Mesorhizobium shangrilense: one gene and its partner. The protein of the gene in region 1 interacts with the protein of each later gene in a pairwise test. Links are inferred from orthologs where the notes say so. Each region holds a gene or a part of one and is shown on either strand. Other genes may lie near its edges. The genes, in order: ptsN and PD284_RS01695.

What was found.
Region 2: the proteins of ptsN (region 1) and PD284_RS01695 interact in binary tests that used the Escherichia coli proteins (3 or more experiments, as listed by UniProt). The link is inferred for Mesorhizobium shangrilense from one-to-one orthologs.

The regions. Positions count from the first base shown.
Region 1 is NZ_JAQGPN010000001.1:4,686,512-4,701,520, reverse strand. What follows is about bases 7,320-10,215. They hold ptsN (PTS IIA-like nitrogen regulatory protein PtsN), read left to right. Parts: upstream 7,320-8,483; coding sequence 8,484-8,948; downstream 8,949-10,215. Other genes in these bases: PD284_RS22645 (nucleoside hydrolase), read left to right, coding at 9,897-10,215; PD284_RS22650 (Hsp20 family protein), read right to left, coding at 9,343-9,768; PD284_RS22655 (BQ00720 family protein), read right to left, coding at 9,015-9,269; hpf (ribosome hibernation-promoting factor, HPF/YfiA family), read left to right, coding at 7,834-8,415; rpoN (RNA polymerase factor sigma-54), read left to right, coding at 7,320-7,589. Outside these bases: PD284_RS22715 (class I SAM-dependent rRNA methyltransferase), read right to left, coding at 1-244; PD284_RS22710 (cupin domain-containing protein), read right to left, coding at 468-878; lhpI (bifunctional Delta(1)-pyrroline-2-carboxylate/Delta(1)-piperideine-2-carboxylate reductase), read right to left, coding at 911-1,876; PD284_RS22700 (LapA family protein), read right to left, coding at 1,898-2,236; PD284_RS22695 (integration host factor subunit beta), read right to left, coding at 2,249-2,533; signal peptide peptidase SppA, read right to left, coding at 2,592-3,569; LPS export ABC transporter periplasmic protein LptC, read left to right, coding at 3,867-4,580; PD284_RS22680 (LptA/OstA family protein), read left to right, coding at 4,567-5,079; lptB (LPS export ABC transporter ATP-binding protein), read left to right, coding at 5,160-5,897; more of rpoN, read left to right, coding at 6,069-7,319; more of PD284_RS22645, read left to right, coding at 10,216-10,841; PD284_RS22640 (LysE family translocator), read right to left, coding at 10,852-11,466; PD284_RS22635 (amidase), read right to left, coding at 11,488-12,948; PD284_RS22630 (ribokinase), read right to left, coding at 12,966-13,862; PD284_RS22625 (bifunctional helix-turn-helix domain-containing protein/methylated-DNA--[protein]-cysteine S-methyltransferase), read right to left, coding at 13,921-14,820; PD284_RS22620 (DUF2244 domain-containing protein), read right to left, coding at 14,884-15,009. UniProt on the Escherichia coli protein: Seems to have a role in regulating nitrogen assimilation.
Region 2 is NZ_JAQGPN010000001.1:337,118-352,438, reverse strand. The notes cover bases 9,482-12,689. They hold PD284_RS01695 (sensor histidine kinase), read left to right. Parts: upstream 9,482-9,798; coding sequence 9,799-12,489; downstream 12,490-12,689. Other genes in these bases: PD284_RS01690 (response regulator), read left to right, coding at 12,486-12,689; kdpC (potassium-transporting ATPase subunit KdpC), read left to right, coding at 9,482-9,796. In the rest of the region: PD284_RS01750 (L,D-transpeptidase family protein), read left to right, coding at 1-470; PD284_RS01745 (sulfurtransferase TusA family protein), read left to right, coding at 482-706; PD284_RS01740 (CobW family GTP-binding protein), read right to left, coding at 716-1,849; PD284_RS01735 (D-alanyl-D-alanine carboxypeptidase family protein), read right to left, coding at 1,863-3,011; PD284_RS01730 (M20 aminoacylase family protein), read left to right, coding at 3,201-4,364; PD284_RS01720 (hypothetical protein), read left to right, coding at 4,726-4,926; kdpF (K(+)-transporting ATPase subunit F), read left to right, coding at 5,337-5,426; potassium-transporting ATPase subunit KdpA, read left to right, coding at 5,448-7,154; potassium-transporting ATPase subunit KdpB, read left to right, coding at 7,163-9,199; more of kdpC, read left to right, coding at 9,209-9,481; more of PD284_RS01690, read left to right, coding at 12,690-13,169; PD284_RS01685 (hypothetical protein), read left to right, coding at 13,251-13,778; PD284_RS01680 (cadherin-like domain-containing protein), read right to left, coding at 14,062-15,321. UniProt on the Escherichia coli protein: Member of the two-component regulatory system KdpD/KdpE involved in the regulation of the kdp operon. KdpD may function as a membrane-associated protein kinase that phosphorylates KdpE in response to environmental signals.

The DNA of each region.
Region 1 (15,009 bases):
CTTCGTCGGTGTCGCCGGTGAAGACGGCGTCGGCCTTCTGCCACTCCTTTGGCGGCATCGCGGGCTGCCAGATCGCCTGGCCCTCCGGCCGCACGATGCGGTAGGGCCCGTACTGCTCGAGCTTCAGGCCGCCGCCGCTGTCGAGCAGCGCATAGTCGGCGTTGGGCAGGACCTCGAGGATGAGCGGCACCTGCTCGGCGGGCAGCGGATCGCTGCGACGCTCAGCTCTGGCGGGAGCCGGCATGGGGTCGTCCTGGCGCAGGGGTTGCCTGGCCTCGGAGGGCCCGCGCGCCGGGGTGGCCGCGTTCTTGCGCGGCGCATGGCTGCGTTGGTTCTGACCTGTTTTGTGCGCAGGCTTCACGGAGTGTCCATTCGGTTCCGATGTCGGCCTGCTTTTGGCACAGTGGACGGTCGCAGGCAAACGCCCCTTTGGCGCGTTCGCCCCGGCAGTCCGCTTCCGTGTGGCGCTACGACCGCGTCAGTCTCGGGGCCTTGCCGACGGGCACGGCCTTGAAGTCCGGCAGGTTCCTGAGGTCGCGCTCGGCGCCGCCGGGATTGTAGATGGCGAGCAGCACCAGCGGTTCCCAGCCCGTGTTCACGGTGGAATGATAGATCGCGGTGGGGATGTAGATCGTCTCGCCCGCCCGCACCTCGAATTCCGGCTTGTCATCGACCATCTGCCTGCCGACGCCGGAGAGCACGTAGAGGATCTCCTCCGATTGCGGGTGGTTGTGGCGCGTGTGGCCTTCCCCGGGAAGGAGTACGACCTGGCCGAACGTGATGTTGGCGCCCGGTGTGCTGTCCGGGCTCACCAGCCACTTGATGATGCCCCAGTCGAATGTCTGGGTTTCGAGCTTGGATGGATCGACGGCGCTCATGGTTGGTCCCCTCCCTTTGGCGCGCGAACGGTCTAGTTGCGCATCCTTTCATACACGGCGACTCCCGCGGCCAGATCCTCGATGGCTGCGCCGACCGACTTGAACAAGGTGATCTCCTCGGCAGCGCCGCGCCCGGCCGCGCTGCCGCGCGTCAGGTCGTAGAGGTCGCCCGCGATCGCCTCCGGCTTCAGCACGCCCGATTCGAGCGGCTGGACAATGTCGCCGGCCTCCTTGGTCGCGCCGGCGCGCGTATCGACGAAGACGCGCGCCCTGCGAATGGCGTCGTCATCCGCTTCGCGCATGGCCGGCGTGAAGCCGCCGACCAGATCGAGATGCGCGCCGGGCTTCAGCAGCGCCCCCTTGATCAGCGGCGTCGTCGAGATGGTTGCGCATGACACGATGTCGGCCAGCGAGACCTCGGCGTCGAGATCGGCTGCAGCCTCTGCCGGCAGGCCTTCGGCGCGCAATTGTGCCGCGACCTTTTCCGCGTTGGCCTGAGTGCGGTTCCAGACGCGCACCGAGGCGATGGGGCGGACGGCGCAATGCGCCTTTGCAAGAAAGCCCGACAGGGCGCCCGCGCCGACGATGAGTAGCCGGGAGGCATCCTTCCTGGCCAGATAGGTGGCTCCCAGCGCCGAGGCGCAGGCTGTCCGCCATTGCGTGAGCCGCTGGCCGTCGATGAGGGCGCGCGGCTCGCCGGTGACGCCGTCGAGCAGCAGATAGACGCCCATGACGGCCGGCTTGCCGATCTTGTTGTTGTCCGGCGAAACGGTGACGATCTTGACCCCGGCATAGCCGCCAGCGGAGGTTCCCGTCGCATTGAAGTCGTTCCATGCCGGCATCAGCAGCAGCGTCGATGCGGCCCCGTCCGGCCGCTCGATGGTATGGTGGTGCCGTACCGGCTGCACCGCACCGTCGTGAAAAGCCTTCCGCAGCGTCTCGACCAGCCCTTCGAAAGTGAGGGCTGTGTCGACGTCACCTGCCGACAGCGTGAGCATTGATCGACCTCCCGGGCTGCATCATGCGGCGGGCTTTGGCAGGCTGGTTTGCACCGGGGCCGCGGCCTTCAGCCCGGCCTTGTTCGCAGCGCGCAGCGATTCGGCTTCGGCGCTGCGCTGGCGCGCCAGCTTGCGGTAGCGTCCCTGCTTCAGCCAGGTCGCACAGCTGCCGATGATGACGCCCACAGCTACGGCCAGGAAGACAAGCACGAAGAGCGGCAATTGGATCGTCAATGCGGGGTTGCCGGGATTGAAGGGGTCGAGCGTGAAGGGCACCCACGTCCGATTGGCGACCGCGAGCGCGATCAGGACGATGGCGATCGGAACGAGGATGGCGACGAGGACGAGTCTGTTGATCATTGGCGACACCGACTATTTCGACGCATTCAGCCTCTCGCGCAATTCCTTACCGGTCTTGAAGAAAGGAACCCACTTCTCCTCGACGTCGACGGCTTCCCCCGTGCGCGGGTTGCGTCCGGTGCGGGCAGGGCGGTTCTTCACGGAGAAGGCCCCGAAACCGCGCAACTCCACCCGGTTTCCCTCCGACAGCGCGTCCGTGATCTCTTCGAAGATGGCGTTCACGATGTTCTCGACATCCCTCAGGAAGAGGTGCGGATTGCGGTTTGCGATTAGCTGGACGAGTTCAGATTTGATCATGAGCGCGTTCCCCACATGTTGGCTGCAATTGCACTATAGGGATGATTTTGTTTGATTTTCAGCCGCGGATCGCAGCTCTTTCAGGGTGCCAGACCGACAACAGCCCGTCAAGAAACAACCGTTCGGCGCCGAGTTCATGAAGGACGTCCAGGCTTCCGGAAGGCAAACCCAGGGCCTGTGCGATCCGATTGGAAAGGGCCTGGGAGAAAAAGAAGCCGCCGCTTGACTTTTCAGGCTTCCACTCGACGACTTCGAGCTTTGTGTCGACGCCCTTTGTGCCCAGCCAGTCGATCGCCTTCTCTTCGCCCCCGAGCGAATCCACCAGCTTCCTCTGCAACGCCTGCCGGCCGGTGAAGACCGAGCCGTCGGCGATTGCAGTCACCTCGGCGCGGGACAATGGGCGCCGTTCCTCGACAAGCCCGACGAACCAGTCGTAGCTGTCGAGGATCATCGAGCGCAGCATGGCGCGCTCCGGTTCGGTCGTCGGGTTGAACGGCGATGGCTCTGCCTTCAGAGGCGAGGATTTCACCTCGTCGAGGGTGATGCCGAGCTTTTCCATCATGTTCGTGAAGTTCGGAAACTGGATCAGCACGCCGATCGACCCGATGATGGACGACTGGCGGGCGACGATGTGGTCGGTGGCCGTGGCGATCATGTAGCCTGCCGATGCCGCCAGCGTGCCGACCTGCGCGGCGACCGGTTTGTCGCGCGCCAGCTTGCGCACCTGCTCGTAGATCGCCTCGCCGCCGACGGTGGTGCCGCCGGGCGAGTCGATCGACAGGATGACGCCCTTGACGTGGTTCGCCTTGCGGATGTCCTCGAGGCGCTCGATCAGTTTCTCGTCCTCGGTGATGGTGCCCTCGATCTTGATCTTGGCGATGTGATCGACGGCTCGTCCGCGAAAGCCGTCGTCGCCCAGGGCGTAGGCCGCGGCGGCGATGCCGAAGCCGGCCACGGCGAGGGCCGCGACGCGCCAGAACGTCAGCTTGCGCCGAAGCCGGTGGCGCTCGATCAGGTCGTCAGCTCGCGTGGCCATTTTGTCCTCGTGACGCAATATGAGACGGACGGTTGTACTCGATGCGGGAGGCGGGGGCTACTCACAACAGGGATGCGCTCTCCCGGGGGCTGGCATCTTATCGAAAAATGACCATATTGATCTGACATCGCTCGTGTGATTGACGGGCGGCCCGCGATTGGGGCGCACGTGCGTCAGGCGGGACCATATGCCACTTGGGAACACCAGATATCTGAGGGCGGCGGAAAGTCCGCTGGATACCCCCTTCCGTGCCGCTGCTGCGGTGCAAACTCGATAAATGACCATTGGATATCTTTGATGTCAGCGGCAACGACCATCACCAAAGAAGACGAGCTTATTGCCGCACGTGCGTCCCAGAGCGTGCGTTCCCTTGAAACCGATTTCGCGCGCGCCCGCTCCTACTCGTCCAAGGTGCGTGTGCTTAAGTGGCTGCTGCCCATTCTCGGCCTGGGGATCACGCTTGTATTCGCCGGCTACACCTTCTTGTCGCGGGTGCCGCAATTGACATACGACATCGCCAGCGTCGCCTATGCGGACGGGAAGCTGGTGATGGCTAATCCCAAGTTGAACGGCGTGACCAGCGACAATCGTCCGTACTCGCTGACGGCGGAGCGCGCGCTGCAGGAGCCGGCGAAGCAGCATGTGATCGTGCTGCACGGCATCGACGCCACCGTGCCGATCGACGTGACCGATTCGGCGACAATCCTCGCGGAGCGCGGCGTCTACAACAGCCGCGCCAACGTACTGGACATCCAGACCCCCTTCACCGTCAAGTCGAGCAACGGCATGACGGCCGAACTCGACACCGCCCGCGTGGAGATCGACAACGGCACCATGAAGACCGAGCGCCCGGTCGCGATAACCATGAATGGCAACAAGATCACGGCCGACTCGCTATCCATCCTTGATAATGGGAAGGTTTTGGTGTTCGAAAAGCGCGTGCGCCTGAACCTTTCGCCGGGGGCGCTCGGGGCGGCCGACAAAACGGGAGAGCAACATGCGGGGAACTAGCCTGCTGGCATTCGTACTGCTGACGCTGGCAGCAGGTTCTGCCGTGGCGCAGGAGGCGACCGGTCCCGGAATTCGCCTGGCTGGCGACCAGCCCATCCAGATCGAAAGCGACAAGCTCGAGGTGCGGGAGGCGGAGAGCATGGCCATCTTCTCCGGCAACGTGAATGTCGTCCAGGGCGACACGCTGCTCAAGGCCGGTCTCATGACCGTCTACTACGCCAAGGGCGCGGGCTCGCCGACCAGCGGGTCGCAGCAGATCGAGCGCCTCGAGGTGAAGGACAAGGTCTACCTCCGGTCCAAGGAGCAGGTCGCCACCGGCGACGAAGGGCAATTCGACGTCGCCAGCAACACCCTGGTTCTGACCGGGAAGGAAGTGGTGCTGACGGAAGGCGCAAACGTCGCCAAGGGCAGAAAACTCACCGTCAACACACAGACCGGCAAATCGCAGCTCGAGGGCCGCGTTCAGGTACTCATTACGCCAAGCTCCCAAGGAAATTGATGGTGGACGCTCCCTCCCCGGCGCTGCAGGACTCGAAGAGCCCGCGGCAGGTTAAGCCTGTGGCCGCGCCCCAGTCCGCCATGCGCGAGGGCCTGAAAGGCACGCTGATCGCGCGTGAGCTGACGAAGAGCTACAAGGGCCGGCAGGTCGTGAATGGCGTGTCGCTGGGCGTGCGCGCCGGCGAGGCGGTGGGGCTGCTGGGCCCGAACGGCGCCGGCAAGACCACCTGCTTCTACATGGTCACCGGGCTGGTCCCCGTCGACAGGGGCACGATCGAGATCGACGGCTTCGACGTGACGAGCATGCCGATGTACCGGCGCGCGCGCCTCGGCATCGGCTATCTGCCCCAGGAAGCCTCCATCTTCCGCGGCCTGACCGTCGAGAACAACATCCGCGCCGTCCTGGAGGTGGTCGAGAAGAACCGCGCAGAGCGGGAAACCACGCTCGACGCCCTGCTCGAAGAATTTCACATTGCGCATCTACGCAAGGCGCCCGCAATCGCGCTCTCCGGCGGTGAACGGCGACGCCTCGAGATCGCGCGGGCGCTTGCCACCCGTCCAAGCTACATGCTGCTCGACGAGCCTTTCGCGGGCATCGATCCGATCGCTGTGGCGGACATCCAGCGGCTTGTGCGGCACCTCACGGCGCGGGGCATCGGCGTGCTCATCACCGATCACAATGTGCGCGAGACTCTCGGGCTCATCGACCGTGCCTACATCATCCATGCCGGCGAGGTGCTCACCCACGGCAATCCGGCCGAGATTGTCGCCAATCCGGACGTGCGGCGTCTCTATCTTGGCGAAGGCTTCACGCTCTGACGCCCCTGCAGGGGGGCTGGGCGGAGGCGATGTAACGCTTCGTAAGCGAAGCTGGCCTATCGTCTTTACTTGACAAGCAAGAGCCGGGCCAGTTTGATTCAACTGGCCTTGGCGGGTGAGAGCCCGTACGGCGGCCTGCCTTCGAGTGAATCCCGGAGTTCTCGACCGCATATGGCGCTCGCGACCAAACTGCAGCTGCGCCAATCCCAGTCGCTGGTGATGACACCCCAGCTGATGCAATCGATCCGGCTGCTTCAGTTGAGCCATGTCGAACTGGAGCGCTTCGTCGACGAGGAGATGGAGCGCAATCCGCTTCTCGAGCGGGTCGACCAGCGGGAGGAAGCGCTTCCCCCAGAACCCCAGCAGAACGATGCGGACGCGGCTGCGGACAGCATGTGGGTTCGCGACGACGGCGCCTGGACCGCCCAGTCGATGTCGGAGCAGATGGATTCCTCGCTCGAGAACATCTTTCCTGACGATCCCGGCGTCAGCGATCGGCTCGCGCCTGATCTCAACGCGCAGTGGAAATCGTCGGGCGCCGGCGCGCTGGCCCAATCCGCGGGCGATTTCGACATGGAGGATCTGGCTGCGGCGCCGGTCACGCTGGGTGACCACGTCGCCGAACAGATCGCCTTCCTGATCGCCGATCCTGCCTCGCGGCTCATTGCCCGCGAGCTTGCAGACGGACTCGATGACGCAGGCTACCTGCACGCCGATCCTGCCGAGATCGTCCATCGGCTCGGAGTGGATACTGAGGCCGTCTCGGATGTCCTGGCGCTCTGCCAGACGTTCGAGCCTGCCGGCATATTCGGGCGGAGCCTGGCCGAGTGCCTGTCGCTGCAGCTCGCGGCGCTCGATCGGCTGGACCCGGCCATGCGGACCCTGCTTGCCAATCTGGGGCTTCTGGCGAAGCGCGATTTCGTCGCTCTGCGCAAGCTTTGCGGGGTCGACGACGAGGATCTCATGGACATGGTGGCCGAGGTGCGGGCCCTCGATCCGCGGCCCGGCCTCGCCTTTCAGGGGGGAGGCGCCGAATCGATCGTCCCCGACGTGGAGGTGTGGCCTGCCTCGGACGGAACCTGGACGGTGGAGCTCAACGCGGACGCGCTGCCGCGGGTGCTTGTCAACAATGCGTATGTCGCAAAGGTGAGTGCGTCCTCCAAGTCCCAGCAGGAGCGGGACTTCCTGTCCGAATGCCTGCAGAACGCCAACTGGCTGACACGCAGCCTGGACCAGCGGGCGCGCACGATTCTCAAGGTCGCCGGCGAGATCGTGAAGCAGCAGGACGCTTTTCTCACCCACGGCGTGCGCCATCTGCGTCCCTTGACGCTCAAGGCCGTTGCCGACGCCATTTCCATGCATGAGTCGACCGTCAGTCGGGTCACAGCCAACAAGTTCATGCTGACGCCGCGTGGCGTGTTCGAGCTGCGCTACTTCTTCAGCGCCTCGATCGCGTCCGTCTCCGGTGAGGAGGCGCACTCCTCGGAGGCGGTTCGCCACCGGATCAGGAGTTTGATCGCCGAGGAGCAGCTTTCCAACGTGCTCTCCGACGATGCCATCGTCGAGATGCTGAAGGCGGACGGCATCGACGTTGCCCGCCGCACCATCGCCAAATACCGGGAAGGCATGGACATACCATCCTCGGTCCAGCGGCGGCGCGAGAAGCGTGCGCTGGCGGGCAATAGAGCATAGCCTGCCGCGGCGTCGCTCGATGCGCTCCTTAACCCTTCATTGACATTCCCCCGGGAACTCACTAGAAGCCCGCCCGCATGAGCAGGGTGGTTGTCTTCAGAGCAATGAAACGTCGCCCCAAGACCTGTGTCTAACCAGAAAGTTTGGACCTGAGCACGGCGCATTGGACGCCGCAAACCTTGTGCGCACCGCCCACGGGTATAAACTCCAATCCGACTGACGAGCAGGGAAGGTTCACCAACAAATGAACTTACGTATCGCTGGCAAGCACATGGAGATTGGCGACTCCTTTCGAACCCGCATCGAGGGCCGAGTCGGCGAAGTGGTCGACAAATATTTCGGGGGTGGGTATTCAGGGCACGTCACCGTCCTCAAGTCGGGCTCGCGCTTTTCGGCGGACTGTATGGTTCATCTGGATTCGGGCATGGCTCTGCAGGCGACGGGCGACAGCCAGGAACCTACCGCCGCATTCGAGATCGCCGCGGACCGCCTCGAATCCAGGATGCGCCGCTACAAGAGCCGTTTGAAGACCCATCCGGTGGGCGGCAACAACGAATCGGTCAATGTCTCCTACACCGTCATGGCGGCGCTGCCCGACGAAGAGGTCGAGGTTGCGGAAGACTTCGCGCCGGTTGTCGTGGCTGAGTCGTCCATGGCCCTGAAGACCATGTCGGTCGCATCGGCTGTCATTGAACTCGACACCAAGGAAAGCCCGGTTTTCGTGTTCCGGAACGCTGGCAATCAGGAGGTCAACATCGTCTACCGGCGGCCGGACGGAAATATCGGCTGGATCGACCCGTCTTCGGTGAAGACCGCGCGGGCGTAACGTTACCTCGCCGACGCTGCTGGGCGGGGGAGCCGGGCAGCGATGGGCGGAGCACAAGGATTTTGGTGATGGATCTGAGCGATCTGATCGACGTTCCGGCAATCATGCCGACGTTGCGGGCGAACTCGAAGAAACAACTCCTGCAACTCCTGTCGGAAAAGGCCGCGGCTGTGACCGGGCTGCCGGAACGTGAGATTTTCGACACGATTCTGCAGCGCGAGCGCCTCGGCTCGACCGGAGTAGGCAACGGCATCGCCATTCCGCACGGCAAGCTGGCCGGCGTGAAGCGCATCACAGGCGTATTTGCGCGCCTGGATTCATCCGTCGATTTCGAGGCGCTGGACGACCAGCCCGTCGATCTCGTGTTCCTGCTGCTGGCGCCGGAGGGCGCTGGCGCCGATCACCTCAAGGCGCTGTCGCGCATTGCCCGGGTCCTGCGCGACGCTGACACCGTGGCGAAGGTCCGCGGCACGAAGGATGCCGCCGCAATCCATGCGCTGCTGGCGCACACGCCTGCGTCGCACGCAGCCTAGTCATATCATTGACGATGGGAGGGAGGGCGGTCGAGCGACCGCCCTGTGGTGCGCAAGCGCGCCGCTTCAGTGCACGGCGACGGGCGTCAGATCGTTCTGGAAGGCCCCCGCCAGCGCGGTGTCGCGCTTGTCGGACAAGAGGATGGGTTGGCCATTGGCGGCGAAGACAGCCCACAGCTTGGTGCCCGGCGCGATCTCGGGCAGGCCAGGGAATTTGGACTTGAGATCGTCGCTGACCATTTCGCGGACATAGGCGACGGCGCCCTCGCCGATATGGGCAAGCTGGGCCTGGGATACGTTTCTGGTCTGGTTCTCAGTCATCTCAGCCTCCTATGTGCGGGGCGTCCAATCGAACCAACCCGCGACAGAGCTCTTGGTTCCGGTGCGGTCGACATCAGTCTTTCACCGAAATGTTTATTTTCCGTACCAGCCTTTGCGGCTCGGGGCGTTCGAGATCGATCGACAGCAGCCCGTTCTTCAATTCGCACCCCCTGACCAGCATTCCGTCCGCAAGGACGAAGGTCCTCTGGAACTGGCGCGCCGCGATGCCACGATGGAGGTATTCGCGATCGCCCTCCTCGGTCTGCCGGCCACGAACCATCAGCTGGTTCTCTTCGGTCGTAACTTCGAGGTTCTCCTCGGCAAACCCGGCCACCGCCAGCGTGATGCGCAGCTTGTCGCCCTGGCCGTCGCCACAGCGGACGCGCTCGATGTTGTAAGGAGGGTAGGAATCGCCGGACTTGGCAAGACGTTCCAACGTCTTTTCCATCGTATCGAACCCGAGCAGAAGCGGGCTCGAAAAGGGCGTCATGCGGCTCATTCCAGTGTCCTCAAAGAGCGACCGAAAGGAAAGGGACCCGGATGGCATCCATTCCCGTGTTGCTGATATGGTCCGCCGCCGCGGCAAGTTCAAGACTGCAGATGCCGCCTGCCAAATGAGGAAGCCGAATGCCTGCCAGCCATAAGATCATCATCGACACCGACCCCGGCCAGGACGACGCCCTGGCCATTCTGCTGGCGTTGGGCAGCCCGGAACTCGACATTCTCGGCGTCACTGCGGTTGCCGGAAACGTGCCGCTCGAACTGACCGAAAAGAATGCGCGCAAGATCTGCGAGCTGGCGGGACGCTCCGACATCAGGGTTTTCGCGGGCGCCAGCCGCCCCCTGGTGCGCAAGCTCGTCACTGCCGAACATGTCCACGGCAAGACGGGGCTCGACGGGCCGGACCTGCCTGAGCCGACGATGCCGCTGCAGAAACAGCACGCAGTCGATTTCATCGTCGAGACGCTGATGCGGGAGGAAAGCGGCACTGTGACGCTCTGCCCGCTCGGCCCGCTGACCAACATCGCGCTGGCGCTCAACCGCGAGCCGAGGATTGCGGCGCGAATCAAGCAGATCGTGCTGATGGGCGGCGGCTTCTTCGAGGGAGGCAACATCACGCCTGCGGCGGAGTTCAACATCTATGTGGATCCGCACGCTTGCGATGTGGTGCTGAAATCCGGCATCAAGGTCGTGATCATGCCGCTTGACGTGACCCACAAGGCGCTGACCACGTCCTCTCGCCTGGCCGCCCTGCGCGGGCTGGGGACGCGCGCGGGCATCGCGGCCGCGGAATTGCTGGAGTTCTTCGAGCGTTTCGACGAGGAAAAGTACGGTACCGATGGCGGACCGCTGCATGATCCCTGCGTCATCGCCTACCTGCTGAAGCCCGAACTGTTCAAGGGCAGGGAGTGCAATGTCGAGGTGGAGACCGCCTCGGAACTGACGATGGGCATGACGGTCGTCGACTGGTGGGGCGTGACCGACCGCCAGAAGAACGCCACGGTGATGCGCGACGTCGACGCTGCCGGCTTTTTCGCCCTGCTCACTGAACGGCTGGGCCGGCTGAACTGACGCCAGAGGGCTATTTGGCCCGCGACAGCGCGAGCCAGATGCCTCCGCCCACCAGGAAGCTTCCGCTGATGCGCGAGAGCAGCCTGATGCGGCCGGCCGACAGCAGGCGGCCGGCGCGCCCGGCGGCGAGCGCGTAGGCGCTGTCGCTGACGGCCGCGACCACCATCGCCGTGAGGCCCATGACCCAGAGCTGCAGCGCGTAGCTGCCGGCCGGGTCGATGAATTGCGGAAAGAAGGCGCCGAAGAAGACCAGCGTCTTCGGATTGCTCAGGGCGACGGCGAGGCCTTGTACGAAGAAGCCGCCGCTCGGCTTCCGGGCGTTTCCGTCGCCGTCGAGGGCTTCCTTCGACCGCAGCATCTGGATCCCCAGCCAGATGAGGTAGGCGGCGCCCAGAAGGCGGATCCATTCGAACCAGTGCCCCATGCCCGCGATCAGCGAGGTCAGGCCGACGCCGACGATGGCGATCATGATTGCAAGTCCCGCCTGCGTGCCGGCGACGTTGGCAAGTCCGGCTCTTGTGCCGTGGCGGATAGAATTGGCGATGATCAGCGTGACAGTCGGCCCGGGCACCAGCACGATCACGATGCAGGCGAGAAGATAGGCGGCGTAGAGCTCGACGGACATCAGGGCCTCCCGGCTCGCCGGCTAGTGCGATGCGCCTGCCGGCCAGTCAAGCAGGCTTTCATAGAGTGCGGCTGCGCGCAAGACGGCCAGATCACCCCGCGGCCGTCCGATAAGCTGCAGGCCCATAGGCCGGCCGGCGGCATCGAAGCCGGCCGGCACGTTGACCGCGGGGCAGCCCGCCATCGAGGCGTAGGATGCGACCTCGAGCCAACGGTGGTAGCTGCTCATCCTGCGTCCGGCGATCTCGCTCGGCCAATGGGTCGTCACGGCGAAGGGGAACACGGCCGCACTGGGCAGGGCCAGAAGGTCGAACCGATCGAAAAGCGCGAGAACCGCCCGGTACCAGTCCGAGCGCACGATGGTGGCCGCATGGATGTCGGGGGCCGTCAGGTTCAGGCTGCCCTCGACCTCGAACAGTCCTTCTGGCTTTAGCAGCGCGCGCCGGTGCGGATCGTCGTAGAGCGGTTTCAGGCCGCATCCGCTGGCGGCATGGCGCAACGTGGCGAATGCCGCCCACAAAGCCTCGAAGTCGAAGGCCGGAACCATCGCCTCGATTTTCCAGTCCGCCTCTTCGAAGCGCCTGACCGCTGTTTCGCACAGCTCGCGCACGCCCGCCTCCATGGGCAGGTGCCCGCCGAGATCGCCGAGCCAGCCGATGCGGGCGGGGGATGCCGGCCGGTCGAGGCCGGCGAGGAAGCTGCCATCGGTCGCGAGCGACAGCGGAGAGCGCGGGTCGTAACCGGCCTGCACGTCCAGCAGCATGGCGAGGTCGCGTACGTCGCGGCCCATCGGGCCGTCCACGCCGATCTGGGCGAAGAAAAGATCCTTGTCAGGAGATCCCGGGACGCGACCCTGGGAGGGGCGGAGCCCGTAGACGTTGTTGAAGGCGGCCGGATTGCGCAGCGAGCCGCCATAGTCGCTGCCGTCCGCGATCGGCAACATGTCGAGCGCCAGCGCCACGGCCGCGCCGCCGCTCGAACCGCCGGCCGACAATTCCGGGTCGAAGGCGTTGAGCGTCGGCCCGAAGACGTTGTTGTAGGTCTGCGAGCCGAGGCCAAATTCGGGAACGTTGGTCTTGCCGATGATGACGGCGCCCGCGGCGCGGATGCGCTCGACGTGGATGGCGTCCCGGTCGGGCACGAAATCCTTGAAGATGGGCGAGCCCCAGGTGGTGCGGAGCCCCTTCGTCTCGGCGAGATCCTTGATCGCGATGGGCAGGCCAAACAGCGGCCCGGCCTTGCCTCCGGCGGCAAGATACGCGTCCTTCTCATCGGCTTCGCGCAGGATGTCGCCGCGTTCGCGCAGCGACACGATGGCGTTGACTTTGGAGTTGACCGCCTCGATGCGGTTGAGGAACGCGGTTACGACCTCGCGGACGGATAGCGTCCGCCTTGCGATCCGCGCCGCCAGTTCCCTTGCGGACAGGCGACAGAGCTCGCTGGCCTCAGGGATGTCATGCTTCGTCCGAGGCCGTTCCGTCATGCGTGTCTCCCCTACCGCTAGGTCAGTGCGGCATCCACTTCGGCGGACAGCGGAATGGCCGGCTGTGCGCCCGGCTTCAGGCAGGCGAGCGAGCCTGCCGCGGCCGCCCGCCGCAGAGCTTCGCCCAAAGGCAGCCCGGAATCCAGCCCGGCGCCGAGATAGCCGCAGAAGGTGTCGCCGGCGCCGACGGTGTCGACTGGCGTGATCTTCATCGCCGCGACTTTCAGGAATTCCTGCGGGGTTGCCGCCAGCACGCCGTCGCCGCCCAGCGTGACGATGATCGCGCGGCCGGTCGTGGCCGCATAGGCGCGCATGCGCTCCTCCCGCGAGCCGCCCGGGAGCGACAGGACGTCTGCGAAGAGATCGAACTCGGTCTCGTTGGCGACGGCATAGTCCGCCTTTGCCAAGAGGGGAGCGGCGTCGGCGCGGAAGGGCGCCGTGTTGAGCAAAGTCACGCTGCCGGCCGCGCGGCCCGAATCGAGTACGGCTTCCACCGCCGCGAGCGGGATCTCGTGCTGGAGGAGAATGTGCTCGCCCGGCGCGAACTCGAGGTTCCTGATGGCGGCTGCATCGACTGTCGCGTTGGCGCCGGGGATGACCGCAATGACGTTCTCGCCGTCGCCGCCGACAAAGATGACGGCGATCCCGGTCGCGCCCTCGATTTCTGCCACCCGACCGAGATCGACGCCGCCGGCCTTCAAGAGTTCGACCGCCTCGCCAGCGAAGGAATCGCGGCCCACCGCGCCAACCATGCGGACCTTTGCACCGGCTCTCGCGGCAGCCAGCGCCTGGTTGGCGCCCTTGCCGCCGGGTGCAGTAGCAAAATTGTTGCCGAGCACCGTTTCACCGGGCTCGGGAAGGCGATCCATTGCCGCGATGAGATCGAGATTGATGGAACCGACGACGGTAATCACGTGAAGAAGGCCTCCGGAATGCTCCGGAAGCCTTAACCTGCGTCGTTGCCCGCGGCAATCAGGAGGCGGCGGAGATTTGGCCGGCCTCCCAGCCTAGGATCGCCCGCTTGCGGGTCAGGCCCCAGTGGTAACCGGTCAGCGCCCCGGATTTTCCAAGCGCGCGGTGGCAGGGCACCACGAAGGAGAGCGGGTTTGCGCCGACCGCAGCGCCCACCGCACGACTGGCGGCCGGCGTGCCGATGCTCTGCGCAATGGCCGAATAGGTGCACGCCTTGCCCATCGGGATGCGCAACAGCGCCTCCCACACGCGCAGCTGGAAGTCGGTGCCGATCATGACGACGCGCAGCGGCTGGTCGGATCGCCATTTCGCGGGATCGAAGATCCGCGCCGCATAGGGCGCGGTTGCCGACATGTCCTCAACATAGGCGGCGTTCGGCCAGCGGCCCGACATGTCGGCGAAGGCGGCGCGCTCGTCGCCGGCGTCGTTGAAAGACAGGCCGGCGAGCCCGCGGTCGGTGACCATGATCAGCGCGACACCGAAGGGCGACAGATGGAAGCCGTACCGGATGGTCAGGCCCGCGCCGCGCGACTTGTAGTCGCCGGGCGACATTGCTTCGTGTGTCACGAAGAGGTCGTGCAGGCGGCCGGGTCCCGACATACCGACCTCGTAGGTCGCATCGAGCACCGACATGCCTTCGTCCAGCAATCTGCGGGCGTGATCGAGCGTCACGGCCTGCAGAAAGCTCTTGGGCGTCAACCCCGCCCAGCGCGTGAACAGCTTTTGCAGCCCGTTCGGGGTGTCGCCGACGGCTTCCGCCAGCGTTTCTAGTGACGGCTGGTCGCGATAGTCGAGGCTGATCTTCTCGATGACCTTGCGCACGACCTCATAGTCGGTCCCGTCCGGGGTGATGTCGGTGTCGAGGGCGATCGAGGCTTTCATCGGCATGTGTGCGTTCATAGCGGATAACTCCTTGAACGCGAATATCGCGCCGCGAAGGTCGATTTCCCACCCGATTCCCGTCTAGCGTCTGGCTGTCGCCAGCGCCTGCGAAAATGCCTTGGCAAAACTCTCGCGGTCGTCCGGATTGAGGAAGCTTCCGATCAGCACGCTCTGGCCCTGGCCTTCCACTGCCATCGCGGTGATGCC
Region 2 (15,321 bases), 4.4 Mb from region 1 along the record:
CCGTGAGCAGCTCCAGCGTCGCGACGAAGGCATCGATCACCGGCCTCACGGAGGCCAAGCTGGTTTCCGACTGGACCACACGGCGCGCACGTGGCGAACGCGTTTCGATGCAGCCGCCTTCGATGGCGCATGACGGGACAGTCTCCGTGACATCCCGCATGGGGCGGATCGACTCGCCCGCCGGCCGCAGGATGGCCGCTGTCGACGCCGAAAAGGCGGCGAAGGAAAGGGCGGCGGAACAGAAGCGCCTGGCCAAGCAGCGCGAGGAAGAGGCAAAGCAGCTCGCCGCCTCCCGTGCGGCGGAAGAGAAGGCGGCGGCCGAGCAGGCCGCACAGGTTCCTTCTGCAGAGCCCGCACCAGCCGCAGCGTCCCCTGCCACGGCGCAGGCGGCCCCTGCCCAGCAGCCGGAGGAGAAGACCGGCATTCTTGGCGGCATGCGCAAGCGCCTGACCAACATCTTCGGCAGCTAGGACCGCCCGTAATTTCCGAGATCTATGACCTGAGGGGCCTGAACTGCCCCCTTCCCGTGCTGAAGACGCGCAAGCGCCTCCAGGCGATGACGCCCGGCAGCCGGCTATGGGTGGAGACCACGGACCCGCTCGCGGTGATCGACATCCCCGCATTCGTGAGCGAGGACGGCCACAGGCTCGTCGAGAGCGAGGCCGTCGCGGGCGGTCACCGCTTTCTCATCGAGCGGGGCGGCTGACCGAGCGCGTCAGCTCCGAAATCCGGCGATCGCCAGCGGATTGTCCGCGACCGCAGCGCGGTCGGGCGTGTCGACGGCCGCCTGGTTCGTGATTGCCGCGAACAGGCGGCGCGCATAGTCTTCGGGCATATCCGACGTGATCAACACCAGCCTCGTTCCGCGCCGAGCGTCGGGCCAGGAGGGCAGCCGCGCCGGCGGATGCAGGATCTTCTGGACGCCGTGGATGACCAGGGGGCGAGCCGGGTCCTCCGCAAGCTCGATGATGCCCTTCATGCGCAGCAGCTTGTCGCCCTGGGTCGACTGCAGCAGGTCGAGGAAGGTCGATATTGCGGAAAACGGCACCGGACCGTCGTGGACGAGGCTGAACGAGCGCACACGGTCGTCGTGGCGGTGGTGGCTGTGGTCATGGTCGTCGTGGTGGTCATGCTGATGATCGTGGCCAGCGTGATCGTGGTCGTGTCCGTCGTCCCCATGATCCGACGCCTCGCCCAGCCAGCGACGCACGTCGGCGGTCTTGGTCACGGGGTCGTAGAGCCCGCATTCGAGGAGCGAGGCCACGCTCGCGCGGGGCGCAGCCGTATCGATTATCATGGCGTTGGGGTTGATGCGCCGGATGCGTGCCTGCAACGCTTCGAGCGCAGCGGCGTCATCCTGCAGGTCGAGCTTGCCCATCAGGATGCGGTCGGCGACCGCTACCTGCTTCACCGCCTCGACATGGTTGTCGAGCGTCGCACCGCCGTTCACCGCGTCGACCAGCGTGATGACGCCGTCGAGCCGAAACGCCTGCACGAGGACCGGGTGGCCCATGATCGACTGCAGGACGGGCGCCGGATCGGCCAGACCCGTCGTCTCGATGATGACGCGCGACAGGCGCTTGATGCGGCCGTCCTGGAGTCGATCCACCAGATCGGCCAGCGTATCGACCAGCTCGCCGCGCACCGTGCAGCACAGGCAGCCGTCCGACAGTTCGATGATGCCGTCGGAGGCCTTCTCGACCAGGAGATGGTCGATGGCGACGTCGCCGAACTCGTTGATGATGACGGCGGCGTCCGTCAGCGCCGGGTCCTTGAGCAGGCGGTTGAGCAAGGTCGTCTTGCCGGCGCCCAGGAAGCCGGTCAGGACCGAGACTGGAATCGGGAACATCGGGTCCCTGCGCCTAGTTCACGTCGCCGACGCCGGACGACGCCCTGGCATCGGCCGCCACGGGATATTCGGGGCGGGGCGTCGGGATCGGCACGTCTGCGTAGTTTTTCGCCAGCATCTCCGCGTAGGCCCGCGGCACCGGTCCGTCTGCGCCGCCGGATCCCACCGCGACCAGCTTCAGTGGATGATCGTAGGGTTCGGCGAACGGCGATTTCTTCGTCTGTGCCTGCTCGCTCGGCTGGGGCTTGGCCTTGTCACCCTTCGCCGTCTTCACCGGCTTGGGGCAGATGACCTCGCGCATGTCGCGGGCGACGTCCACACCCTCGCCGTAGCTGGGCAGCGCCGCCACGGTGTCCGCGCCGATGTGCGGGTTTGCAAATCCGTCGTCGAGCATTGCGGCGACGGTTTCGGCACGCTTGGTCGCCGAGGCCTCGCCGAGCACGATGGCGACCAGCGTGCGCCCGTCGCGGGTTGCCGTGCCGATCATGTTGAAGCCGGACGGGCAGATGAAGCCGGTCTTCATGCCGTCCACCCCCTTGTACCGGCCCACCAGCAGGTTGAAGTTGGTCAGCTTCTTCTTGCCCGCGAGCAGTCCCTCGATCGAGAAGTACTGGAGATGCTGCGGGAATTCGCGGCGGATCGCCATGACCAGCAAGCCAAGGTCGCGCGCCGTGGTGTATTGTTCGGCGGCGTGCAGGCCGTTGGGGTTGACGAAATGGCTGCCCTTCATGCCGAGGCGGGCGGCTTCGGCATTCATGCGGTCGGCGAACGCCTGCTGCGAGCCGCCCACATTCTCGCCGATCGCCATGGCGATGTCGTTGTTGGAACGCACCAGCATCATCTTCAGCGCATTGTCGGCGGTGACCACGGTGCCTGCAGGATAGCCCATCTTGCTGGGCTGCTCCCTGGCGGCCTTCTTGGAGATCGTGATCGGCGAATCGAGCTGCAATTCGCCCGCCTGGATCGCCCGGAACGTCACATAGGCTGTCATCAGCTTGGTGAGCGACGCCGGATACCACCGCTGGAACGCATCCTCATGCGAGATGATGCGTCCATCGTTGAGGTCGAAGAGCAACGAGGGCGTGGCGAGCGCGGGCGTAGCGCCCCATGCGCAAGCCAGTGCGCCCAGTGCGAGAAACAGGGGTCTAAAATTCCGCCGCATGCAAAAATCCGGTCTTGTGTCGTCCAGCGTCGTCGCCATCTTGAGGTTTGATGGCGGCATCGTCTATGTTCCGGTTGGCCAGCCCTCAATCCGGCGCCCGTCACCAGCTATCTAGCCTATGTGACGCCACCAAGGCAAAACCGCAAATCTGCCTTCGTTGGGCAGGGCGCACCAGACGTGAGACATTGCATGCCGATCTTGAACCGCGCAGCCGAAATGCAGGACGAAGTGGCCGGGTGGCGACGGCAGCTCCACCAGCAGCCGGAACTCAATTTCGACGTCTTCAAGACCGCTGACTTCGTCACCGCGAGGTTGCGCGAGTTCGGCGTCGACGAGGTCGTCACCGGGCTCGGCCGCACCGGCGTGGTCGGGGTCATCAAGGGCAGGCACGGCGAGGGCCGCACCATCGGCCTGCGCGCCGACATGGACGCCCTGCCGATCCACGAGGTCACCGGCAAGCCCTATCAGTCGCAGACGCCCGGCGTCATGCATGCCTGCGGCCATGACGGCCACACGGCGATGCTTCTGGGGGCGGCGAAATATCTGGCCGAGACCCGCAATTTCGCCGGCAGCGTCGCCGTCATCTTCCAGCCCGCCGAAGAAGGCGGCGGCGGCGGCAACGAGATGGTCAAGGACGGCATGATGGAGCGTTTCGGCATCGAGCGTGTGTTCGGCATGCACAACATGCCGAGCCTGCCGGTTGGCCAGTTTGCGCTGAGGCCGGGTCCGATCATGGCCGCGACCGCGGAGTTCACGATCGGCATCAAGGGGCGGGGCGGTCATGCGGCGATGCCGCACACCACGATCGACCCCATCATGATCGGCAGCCAGCTCGTCGCGGCGCTCCAGACCATCGTGTCGCGCAGCGCCGACCCGGTCGAGGCGCTGGTGGTCACGGTCACCAAGTTCCACGCCGGCGACGCCTACAACGTCATCCCCGACCATGCCGAGATCGCCGGCACGGTGCGCACCCTGAAGAAGGAGGTCGCCGCGCTGGCCGAACGGCGCATGCGGGAGATCTCCGCAGGGCTCGCAGCCGCGCATGGAACCGAGATCACCGTCGCCTACGACGCCAACTATCCGGTGACCGTCAACGATGCCGAGCAGGCTGTCTTTGCCGGCGACGTAGCTGCCGTCGTGGCCGGCGAGCCCAACGTGCACCGGGCGATGCCGCCGGTCATGGGCGGCGAGGATTTTTCCTACATGCTCGAGGCGCGGCCCGGCGCCTTCATCTTCATCGGCAACGGCGATTCGGCCTCGCTCCACCACCCTGCCTACGACTTCAACGACGAGGCGATCGCGCACGGGATGAGCTACTGGATCAAGCTCACCGAGACCGCGCTGGCGGCATGAAGCCCGCGCCCCCGAAAGGGGGCGCAGATCGATTCTGCGCGCGCCGGAAAACTGTCCGGCGCGTGCGCGCAAACGGTTGGCGAAGCGGCGCAAAGCCTGTATGAGTGCCGCCGAGTGGTCCCGTAGCTCAGTAGGATAGAGCGGCAGATTCCTAATCTGTAGGTCACAGGTTCGATTCCTGTCGGGATCACCATTGAAGCGCTGGATGATGTTTGGCAGCGCCATCATGCTGCGTCGCGCGACAACTTGGTCCCTCCGATCTCCAACGGTTTCATCGGTCCGCGGCTGGTCAGCGCGACCCGCTTGCGTTCGCGTTCAGGTTGCGTCACCCCCGCCAAGGGACTGGAGAGAGCGCATCCACATGGCGAAATGGCTCATCCTGATTGCCGGCGTGTTTCTGTTCTTCAATGGCATGACGGCGCGAAGATACGGTTACGCAGATCCCGAGCAGCACTGCTTCAACATGGACTACATCAAGTTGGTCGGTTGCTTCGGCACGCCGACGGGACCGTCACTCGTTGTATGGGGATCGACCCTCATCGGCGCTGGCCTGATTGCCTGATCGGTCATCCGCGGCAGGCGTCGAACCGGGGAAGCCGGCGCACGGGAGCACGACGTGGAATGAACAGCCCTATTCGGCGGTGAACGTAGCGGCCGAAATTGATCCACCGCGGAGCGGGTGAGATCAGCGTCAACTTATGCAGGCGCTGCGCGGTCTCGACGGCCCGCGCCCCTACGCCCGTAGCGAAAGCGACCCGCCCCACGCGCCCCCTGAAAATCCCGCGTTTACGCACCGTTTACGGGCAGTCGGCGCATTGCACATCGCGCGTTGATTGCGGCCGGGCATAGTCATGAGGCTCTCGAAAACAGGGAGCGTTCCATGCTCGACCTTCTCTACATCGCGCTTGCCGCAGGCTTCTTCGTTGCCGCTGCGGCCTCCGTGCGCCTGCTCGAACGGCTGTGAGGCGCGTCATGACGTTCGACCTCCTCCTCGGCGGCGCCGTCGCCGCTCTCCTTCTCGTCTATCTCGCCTACGCGCTGGCCAGGCCCGAACGGTTCTGATTGCTGGCAAGGACACGTCTCATGGCGCCCGACATTCTTCAGTTCATCCTCTATGCGGCGCTCGTCGCGGCGCTGGCCTGGCCGCTCGGTCTCTATCTTGCCCGCCTCTACGAAGGTGGGCGGACATGGCTCTCGCCCGTCCTGTCGCCCGTCGAACGCGGCTTCTATGCGCTCGCCGGCGTCAAGGCCGACCAGGGCCAGCACTGGACGCGCTACGCGCTCTGCGCGCTTGCCTTCAGTCTCGTCTCATGGGCGCTGCTCTACGCGATGCTGCGCCTGCAGCACCTGCTGCCGCTCAATCCGGAAGGTTTTGGGCCGCTGTCGCCGGACCTGGCGTTCAACACCGCGGTCTCGTTCACGACCAACACCAACTGGCAGGCCTATGGCGGCGAGACGACGCTGTCGTATCTGAGCCAGATGGCGGGACTGACGGTGCAGAACTTCGTCTCGGCCGGCGTCGGCATGGCGGTCTGCGCGGCCATCATCCGCGGCTTCATCGCCCGCGAGCAGAAGCTGCTCGGCAATTTCTGGGTCGATCTGACCCGTTCGGTCCTCTACGTGCTGTTGCCGCTGTCGATCGTGCTGACCCTCTTCCTCGTCTGGCAGGGCGTGCCGCAGAACCTGATGGCCTATGTGCCGGCGACCACGATCGAGGGCGCACAGCAGACGATCGCCCAGGGTCCGGCGGCCTCGCAGATCGCCATCAAGCAGTTGGGCACCAACGGCGGCGGCTTCTTCAACGCCAACTCGGCGGCTCCCTACGAAAACCCGACGCCGCTCGCCAACCTTGCCGAGATGGTCTCCATCCTGCTCATCCCGGCGGCCTTCTGCTTCATGTTCGGCAGGATGGTGCGCCACATGCGCCAGGGCGTCGCCATCTTCGCGGCGATGGGGGTCCTGTTCCTCGGCGCGCTGGCGCTGACCTACGGGTCCGAGGTTCCCGGCAATCCGGCCTTCGCTTCGCTTCCCGTCGAGCAGACCGCCGGGAACATGGAGGGCAAGGAGGTTCGCTTCGGCGTCGGGAATTCGACGCTGTGGGCGACCGTGACGACGGCCGCATCGAACGGCTCCGTCAACGCCATGCACGATTCCTTCATGCCGCTCGGCGCGCTCGCCCCGATGCTCTTGATGCAGGTCGGCGAGGTGGTGTTCGGCGGCGTCGGCTCCGGCTTCTACGGCATGCTGTCTTTCGTGGTGCTGACGGTCTTCCTGGCGGGGCTCATGGTCGGCCGCACGCCGGAATACCTGGGCAAGAAGATCGAGGCGCGGGAGGTCAAGCTGTCCGTGATCGCCTTCCTGGTGATGCCGCTGGGCGTGCTGGGGCTCGGCGCGCTCGCCGCCGTGCTGCCGGTGTCGCTCTCCTCGCTGCAGGAGACGGGTCCGCACGGTCTGTCGGAGATCCTCTACGCCTATTCGTCCGCCACCGGGAACAACGGCTCGGCATTCGCGGGCTTCGGCGCCAACGTGCCCTATCACAACACCATGCAGGGCATCGCGATGCTTCTGGGCCGCTTCGTCTACCTTGTCCCGATGCTGGCGGTTGCGGGCTCGCTCGCGGCGAAGAAGTCCGCGCCTGCATCGAGCGGCACGTTCCCCACCCACGGCCCGCTCTTCGTCACCCTGCTCGTCGCCGTGATCGTGATCCTCAGCGGGCTCACCTTCTTCCCGGCGCTGGCGCTGGGCCCGGTCGCCGAGCACGTCTCGATGCTCGCCGGCCAGACGTTCTGAGGAACTCCATGCGCAAGAAGCAAGACATCTCGCTCTTCGACCGGCGCGTCACAGGCCCGGCTCTCAGGGCTGCGTTTCAAAAACTCGCGCCGCGCGTCATGGCGAAGAACCCCGTCATGTTCGTGACCGAGGTCGTCGCCGCACTCTCCACGCTGCTTTTCGTGCGTGACTTCTTCACCGGCGGCGAGAACGTCGCTGTGGTCGGCCAGGTTGCCGCCTGGCTCTGGTTCACCGTCTATTTCGCCAACTTCGCGGAAGCCATGGCGGAGGGCCGCGGCAAGGCCCGCGCCGACACGCTGCGCGCCACCCAGTCCGAGACCCCGGCGCGCAAGCTGGCGGCGCTTGATGCGGCAACGCATGAAATGGTCTCCAGCCGTTCGCTGAGGCCCGGCGATCTGGTACTTGTCGAGGCCGACGACATCGTCCCTGCCGACGGCGAGATCGTGGAAGGCATCGCCTCGGTCGACGAGAGCGCGATCACCGGCGAATCCGCCCCGGTGATTCGCGAGGCAGGCGGCGATCGCTCGGCAGTGACGGGCGGAACGCGCGTCGTGTCCGACTGGATCAAGGTGAGGATCACGTCCCGGCCCGGCGAGAGCTTTCTCGATCGGATGATCGCCTTGGTGGAGGGCGCCGAGCGCCACAAGACGCCGAACGAGATCGCCCTCAACATCCTTCTCGCAGGCATGACGATCATCTTCCTGATCGTGGTCGTGACGCTGGAGCCCTTCACGATCTATTCGGGCGCGCTGATCCCCGTCGTGTTCCTGATCGCGCTCCTGGTGACGCTGATCCCGACCACCATCGGGGGCCTGCTGTCGGCCATCGGCATTGCCGGCATGGACCGGCTGGTGAAGGCGAACGTCATCGCCAGGTCGGGCCGCGCCGTCGAGGCAGCCGGCGACGTCGACGTGCTGCTCCTCGACAAGACCGGCACCATCACCTTCGGCGCGCGGATGGCGGATGCCTTCGAGACGGTGCCCGGGGTCTCGCAAAGGGAGATGGCGGAGGCCGCACTGCTGGCCTCGCTCGCCGACGAGACGCCCGAAGGCCGCTCGATCGTCGATTTCGCGCGCAAGAAGCTGGGCCGGGCGTTGGACGGAACGGATCAGGTGACCGATGCCATCCCCTTCTCGGCCAGCACTCGCATCTCCGGAGCGGATTTGAGAGACGGTACGCGATTGCGAAAGGGCGCCTCCGACGCGATCCTGGCCTGGTGCGGCACGACGGCGACGCCGGAACTGCAGGCGCTGGTGGAAGGCATCGCCAGATCGGGCGGCACCCCGCTGCTGGTCGCGCAGGACAAGCGGGTGCTGGGCGTCGTCCACCTGAAGGACATCGTCAAGCCCGGCATCCGCGAGCGTTTCGCCGAACTGCGCCACATGGGCATCCGCACGGTGATGATCACCGGCGACAACCCGCTGACGGCGGCCGCGATCGCGGCGGAAGCCGGGGTCGACGACTTCCTTGCCGAGGCCACGCCCGAGCGCAAGCTGGACCTGATCCGCAAGGAACAGGCCGAGGGCAAGCTGGTCGCCATGTGCGGCGACGGTTCGAACGACGCGCCGGCGCTGGCCCAGGCCGATGTCGGGGTCGCCATGAACACGGGCACGCCCGCGGCAAAGGAAGCGGGCAACCTGATCGATCTCGATTCCGATCCCACGAAGCTCATCGAAATCGTGCTGGTGGGCAAGCAGCTGCTGATCAGCCGGGGCTCGCTGACCACGTTTTCGGTCGCCAACGACGTCGCGAAGTATTTCGCCATCCTGCCGGCGCTGTTCGTCACCGCCTATCCGGCGCTCGATGCGCTCAACGTCATGCGGCTGGGCAGCCCCGGCAGCGCCATCCTCTCGGCGGTCATCTTCAATGCGCTGATCATCATCGCGCTGATCCCGCTGGCGCTGCGCGGCGTGAAGTACCGGCCGGCGACGGCGGCGAGCCTGCTGCGCCGCAACCTGCTCGTCTACGGCCTTGGCGGCCTGATCGTTCCATTTGTCGGCATCAAGGCGATCGACCTGATTGTCAACGCCGCCGGCATCGTATGAGGTGACACCATGATTTCCGAGTTGAGACCGGCCATCATCATGCTCGTCCTGTTCACCGCGCTGACGGGCGTGGCCTATCCGTTCGCGATGACAGGCGCGGCGCAGGTCCTGTTTCCGGCTCAGGCCAACGGCAGCCTGATCGAGCGCGACGGCCGCATCGTCGGTTCCGAACTGATCGGCCAGGCCTTCGCCGGGGATGCCTATTTCCACGGGCGGCCTTCGGCGGCAGGCAGCGACGGGTACGATGCCGCGTCTACCGGCGGCAGCAATCTTGGCCCCACATCGAAGGCGCTGATCGAACGGGTCGCCGCCGACGCACGGCGCATCAGCGCCGAGAACGGCGGCGGCCGGGTTCCCGTGGACCTCGTCACCGCGTCAGGCAGCGGCCTCGATTCGCATATCTCGCCGGAAGCGGCCTACTTCCAGGCCGCGCGCGTGGGCAACGCCCGCGGCGTCGATGGGGGAGCGGTCCGCGACCTGGTCGCAGGACAGGTCGAGAAGCCTACGCTGGGCGTCCTCGGCCAGCCGCGCGTCAACGTGCTCCTGCTCAACCTCGCTCTCGACGAGCGCTTCCCGGCCCGACCGTCAACGGAGTGACGATGGAGAAGGAAAGCCGCCCGGAACCCGAGGCCCTGCTCGCGGAAGCGGCGAAGGAGGGACGCGGGCGGCTGAAGATCTTTCTCGGCGCCGCCCCCGGCGTCGGCAAGACCTACGCCATGCTGGAGGCCGCGCAGCGACGCCGCGCCGATGGCGTCGACGTGGTGGTCGGTGTGGTCGAAACGCATGGCCGCGCCGAGACGGAGCGACTGACCCCCGGGCTCGAGCTGTTGCCGCGCGCGCAGGTCCCCTATGGCGGCCGGATCCTTGCCGAGATGGATCTCGACGGGCTGCTCGCGCGGCGGCCGCGGCTGGCGCTGGTCGACGAGCTCGCGCACACCAATGTGCCCGGCAGCCGCCATGCCAAGCGCTGGCAGGATGTCGAGGAGCTGCTGGATGCGGGCATCGACGTCTACTCGACGCTCAACATCCAGCACCTGGAAAGTCTCAACGACGTGGTTGCCCGGATCGCCCGGCTGAAGGTTCGCGAGACCGTTCCCGACAAGGTGCTGGAACTGGCCGACGAGATCGAGCTGATCGACCTGCCGCCCGAGGAACTGATCGAACGGCTGCGCCAGGGCAAGGTCTGCATCCACGACCAGATCGCCCGCGCGATCCAGAACTTCTTCTCCAAGGGCAACCTGACCGCGCTGCGCGAACTCGCCATGCGGGTCGCCGCCGACCGCGTCGATGCCCAGATGACCGCGCATATGAAGAGCCACGCCATCGCCGGGCCCTGGCCGACACAGGATCGGGTGCTCGTCTGCGTGAACGAAGCCCCCGTCTCCAAGGCGCTGGTCCGCGCCGCCAAACGGATGGCCGAGAGGTCGCGGACGGACTGGATCGCGGCCAGCGTCGCGACGCCCCAGTCCGAGCACCTTCCGGACGCGGCCAAGGATTCCATCGCCGAAACCCTGCGTCTGGCAGAGACGCTCGGCGCCGAGATCGCGACCATCAACGCGGAAAGCCACGTCGCCGACGAGATCCTCTCCTTCGCGCAAAGCCGCAACGTCTCGCGCATCGTCATCGGGCGACCGCGGCCCCGGCTCTTCTCCGCCTGGTTCACGCGCGAGACTGTCGCCGAGGAGATCATCCGCAAGGCGCAGGATTTCGAGGTCACGATTGTCTCCGCCGACCCGGTGGAGGCCCGCAAGTCCGTCATCGGCGCGGCGCGGCCTGCGCTCGAGCGCGACCCGAAGGCCTACCTGTGGGCGACCGCAACCATCATTGCCTCCGGCGCGGCGGCCACGCTGGTCAGCGGCCTGTTCCCGGTCGAGAGCCTGTCGCTGTTCTTTCTCGTCGGCGTGCTGGCCGTCGCCAGCCGCTTCGGCCTCTGGCCCTCGATCTATGCCAGCGTGCTCGCCTTCCTCGGCTATGATTTCTTTCTCGTCGAGCCCTACTACACCTTCGAGATCGCCCACGAGAAGGTGGTGATGACGCTGGTCCTGTTTCTTCTGGTGGCGATCGTCACCGGGAATCTCGCGGCCCGGCTTCGCAACCAGGCCCGCGCCCAGCGCGCCATCGCCAAGCGGACCGCGAAGCTCTTCGACTTTTCCCGAAGGGTGGCGAGCGTCGCCTCGCTCGACGACGTCGTCTGGGCGGCGGTCACCCATGTCGCCTCGACCATGCAATGCTCCTCCATGATCCTGATGCCCGACCGATCGGGCAAGCTCGCCATTGTCGGCGGCATGCCTCCGGAGGACCAGTTGCAGGCAAGGGATTGGGGCGCAGCCGCATGGGCCTGGGAGAAGGCGGAGCCGGCCGGCTGGTCGTCGGCGACGCTGCCCTCGGCCACCTGGCTGTTCATGCCGATGAAAAGCGCCGAAAAGGTCCACGGGCTGCTGGCGGTCCAGTTCGGCGCGCGCGAATACATCACGACCGAGGAACGACGGCTGCTGGACTCCCTCGTCGACCAGGTCGGCATCGCCATCGAGCGCACCAAGCTTGCCGCCGACATGGAGCAGTCGCGCCTGCTGGCGGAAACCGAGAGCCTTCGCGCGGCGTTGCTGTCCTCCGTCAGCCACGACCTGCGGACCCCGCTCGTCTCGATCATCGGCGCTGCCACGGCGCTGGTCGAGTCCGACGGGGCGCTTGGCGGAAGCGGACGCAAGGCGATGGCCGAAACGATTCGCGACGAAGGCGAACGCCTCAATCGTTATGTCCAGAATCTACTCGATATGACACGACTGGGCTACGGTGCGCTGAAGGTGGCGCGCGAGCCGGTCGACCTGCGGGAAGTGGTGGGACGGGCGATCCGGCGGCTGGAGCGGGATCTTGCCCGCCATCGCGTGGTGCGCGACCTTCCGTCGTCGTTGCCGGAGGTAATGGGCGATGCGGTGCTTCTGGAGCAGGTGGCGACGAACATCCTCGACAACGCCGCGAAATACGCGCCGCCCGGATCGGAAGTGACGATCTCGGCTGCGCCACATGACGGCGTCGTCGCACTGGCCATCTCCGACCAGGGGCCCGGCATCGCGGAAGCCGACCGCCCCCACGTTTTCGACATGTTCTTCCGCGTGCATGCGGGCGACGGCCTGCCCGGCGGCACGGGGCTGGGGCTCGCCATCGCCAAGGGTATCGTCGACGCCCATGGCGGGTCGATCCGCGCCGAGGCCGCGACCGCCGGGGGGCGAGGCACGCGCATCGTCCTGACCCTGCCCATGGGCTCGTCGGGTCATGGGGGTCCCGCGTGAACACGGGCCGCATCCTTCTGGTCGAGGACGATCCCGGCATCCGCAAGTTCCTGCGCGTGGCGCTCGAGGCGCACGGGTTCTCGCTCGAGGAGGCGGCCTCCGGCAAGGCGGGCATCGCCCTGGCCGCCACCGCGCAGCCCGACCTCGTGGTGCTGGATCTCGGCCTGCCGGACATGGACGGCAAGCAGGTCATCGCCCGTATCCGCGAATGGTCGCAGGTTCCGATCCTGATCCTGTCGGTCCGGCAGGCCGAAGCCGAGAAGGTTGAAGCCCTCGATTCGGGCGCGAACGACTACGTCGTAAAACCTTTCGGCATTGCCGAGATGATGGCGCGCGTGCGGGCGTTGCTGCGGTCGAGTTCCGGCGGCACGGCCGCCAATCCGGAAATCGTCCGGGGCGAGTTGCGGATCGATCTCGCGCGCCACGAAGTCACGCTCGCGGGCGAAGCCCTGAAGCTCACGCGCAAGGAGTTCGAGCTTCTGGCGCTGCTCGCCCGCAATGCCGGTCGGATCGTCACCCACCGCCAGCTTCTCAACGATGTCTGGGGACCCGCGCACGAGCACGACGTTCAGTATCTGCGGGTCTTCATCGGCCGCCTCCGCGGCAAGCTTGGCGATGATCCTGCAGCCCCACGCTTCATCCTGAACGAACCCGGCGTGGGCTATCGCTTTCTGGACTGAAGGCGCTGTCGAGATTGTCCGTGGGAGGAGATTCTCCTGGGAGACACCACGTTTCCGGGCATCCGCGGGAGATTGGCGCCCGTGAACGATTTCCTTCCGGGCAAGCTGCCACAGTCTGGAATGAAGAGATTCAAGGGTTGTAACGAGCTTGCCTTTCCCGCCGGCTCCGGCCGGCTGGTTCTGTTTTGCCGGCAGAAATCCTGGACGGGTCGCTCCGGGGAGCTTATTCACATGGAAGTGAAGCTGAGCCCGCACATAGACGCCGCGCCTTCTTTCTCGCGCCTTCGCGCCACCGTGCTCCTTTTGGTGTTGGCGCTCCTCGCGCCACATGCTTTGCCGGCGCTGCCGTTGCCGGCCGCTTTGGAACTTGCGGCCCAAAGTCACCGGCCCTCGGTCGACGTGGTCCTTCCCAAGGCATCGGCGATCACAGGCCTGCGAAGCGGGGACGAACCTGTCATCGTCGAAAGGGCGGATGGCCCCCCTGTTCTGCCTTCGGTACCGCGGATCGACAGGCCCCGCACCATCGGCCTGATCGGAACGTCTCCGGATGTTTCCGGATTGCTTTCTCGCGCGTTTGCGCTTTATCGGCAGCGCGCACCACCCGCTTAAAACCCAGGAAAACCATCAACCGCAGAGGATCTCGCGGGATCCGCTGCAATCGATGCTGCGCCATCGGCGCTTGGGTATGAGACATATGAACGATAGCAACGATCCGAACTCGAAGGACAGCATCCGGTCCTCGATGCTTGGCTGGGCCGCGCTCGTGGTCGGCGCCGCTGCAATTCTTGGGATCGCATACGTCCTGCGGCCATAGGCTGCCGGACTTTCAACGAGCATCCGCCGCCGGTCTTATGGCCGGCGGTTCTCTTTTTGGGTGCCGTAGCCGTGCCGTCTAGGCGCTTTGTAGCAGGTCGGCGAGGAAGTCGCCTGAGGTTCCGACCCGCTGCACCTGATCGGCGAAATCGTTGACGGCATCCGCATAGGGTCCTATGTCGGCCCGCACCGCCTCGTAGAGCACGGAGCTCAACAGCGCGATCTTCTTGGCGTCGTCGAGGCTGACGCCGACCGACGGCACGATGCGGTCGGCGGCGACCTGCTCGAAGTAGCTTTCCGCATCGAGGAAGAACTGTTTTGACGCGTCCGGATCGCCGCCGGCGGCCGTGAGGGCGGCCGCGGTGATGATCAGGTCGAAGGCCTTCTCCACCGCCGCCTCGTAGCTCAGGGCCCCGAACGCAAGGTCGAACCACGCCTGTCCGTCCGGGTTGCCGGTGGCGAGGTTGGTGGTGAAGTTCAGATACTTGTTCTCCGCATTGTACGGCGAATAGTACGCGTCGGTCAGGTCGTGCGGGTTGGTCTCCGAGCGGATCAGGTATTCGAAGCCGGCTTCCGACGGTACCGTCTGCATGAAGAGCTGCCAGACCGCCGCCACCAACCCGGTCTCGAAGCGGTCCAGCGTCCAGTCCGGCTGCTCCATGTCGATCAGGCCGGCGAGCGGCGTGTCGGCGGCGGTCTCCGCCCCGAAGCGGATGAACTCGATGCCGTCGAGCACATCTGCGCCCAGATCGCCGTCGGACGGGTCGATGTCGAGCACGCCGATCCTGCCGTTCGCGAGCTGTACGAAGACATAGCCGTCCGCATCGCCCGGCAGGACGACGCTGTCGTCGCCGTCGCCGCCGAAGATGTCGTCGTCGCCTTCGAGCGGCCGGAACACGTCATTGCCGGAGCCGCCATGCAGGATGTCGTTGTCGGGGGTGCCTATGAGGGCATCGTCGGCGCCGGCAATGGTGATGGTGACCGTGCTGGTCGTCCCGTCGGCGGTCGTGATGGTGAAGGTGTCCCTCAGCGTCTCGCCATGCTTCAGGCCGTTGACGGTCGCATTCGCATTGTCGAGCGTGTAGGTCCAGCTGCCGTTGCGCGCCATCTCGACGCTGCCATAGCCGCGCGTCGAGGCGGTCCCGGCCTTGATCGGCTCGAAGCTGCTCCCACCCCCGTCCGGATCGGACGCGCTCGCAACGCCGGTGGCAGCCGGCGTTCCAGGCCCGGCAAGGCCGGCCTCGACGACCTGCCCGGTGAGCGTTCCGCCGACGGCGGCCGGATCGTTCGCGGGCGTCATCACGAAGCTCTGCGTGGCGGCGGTCGTTCCGCCATTGCC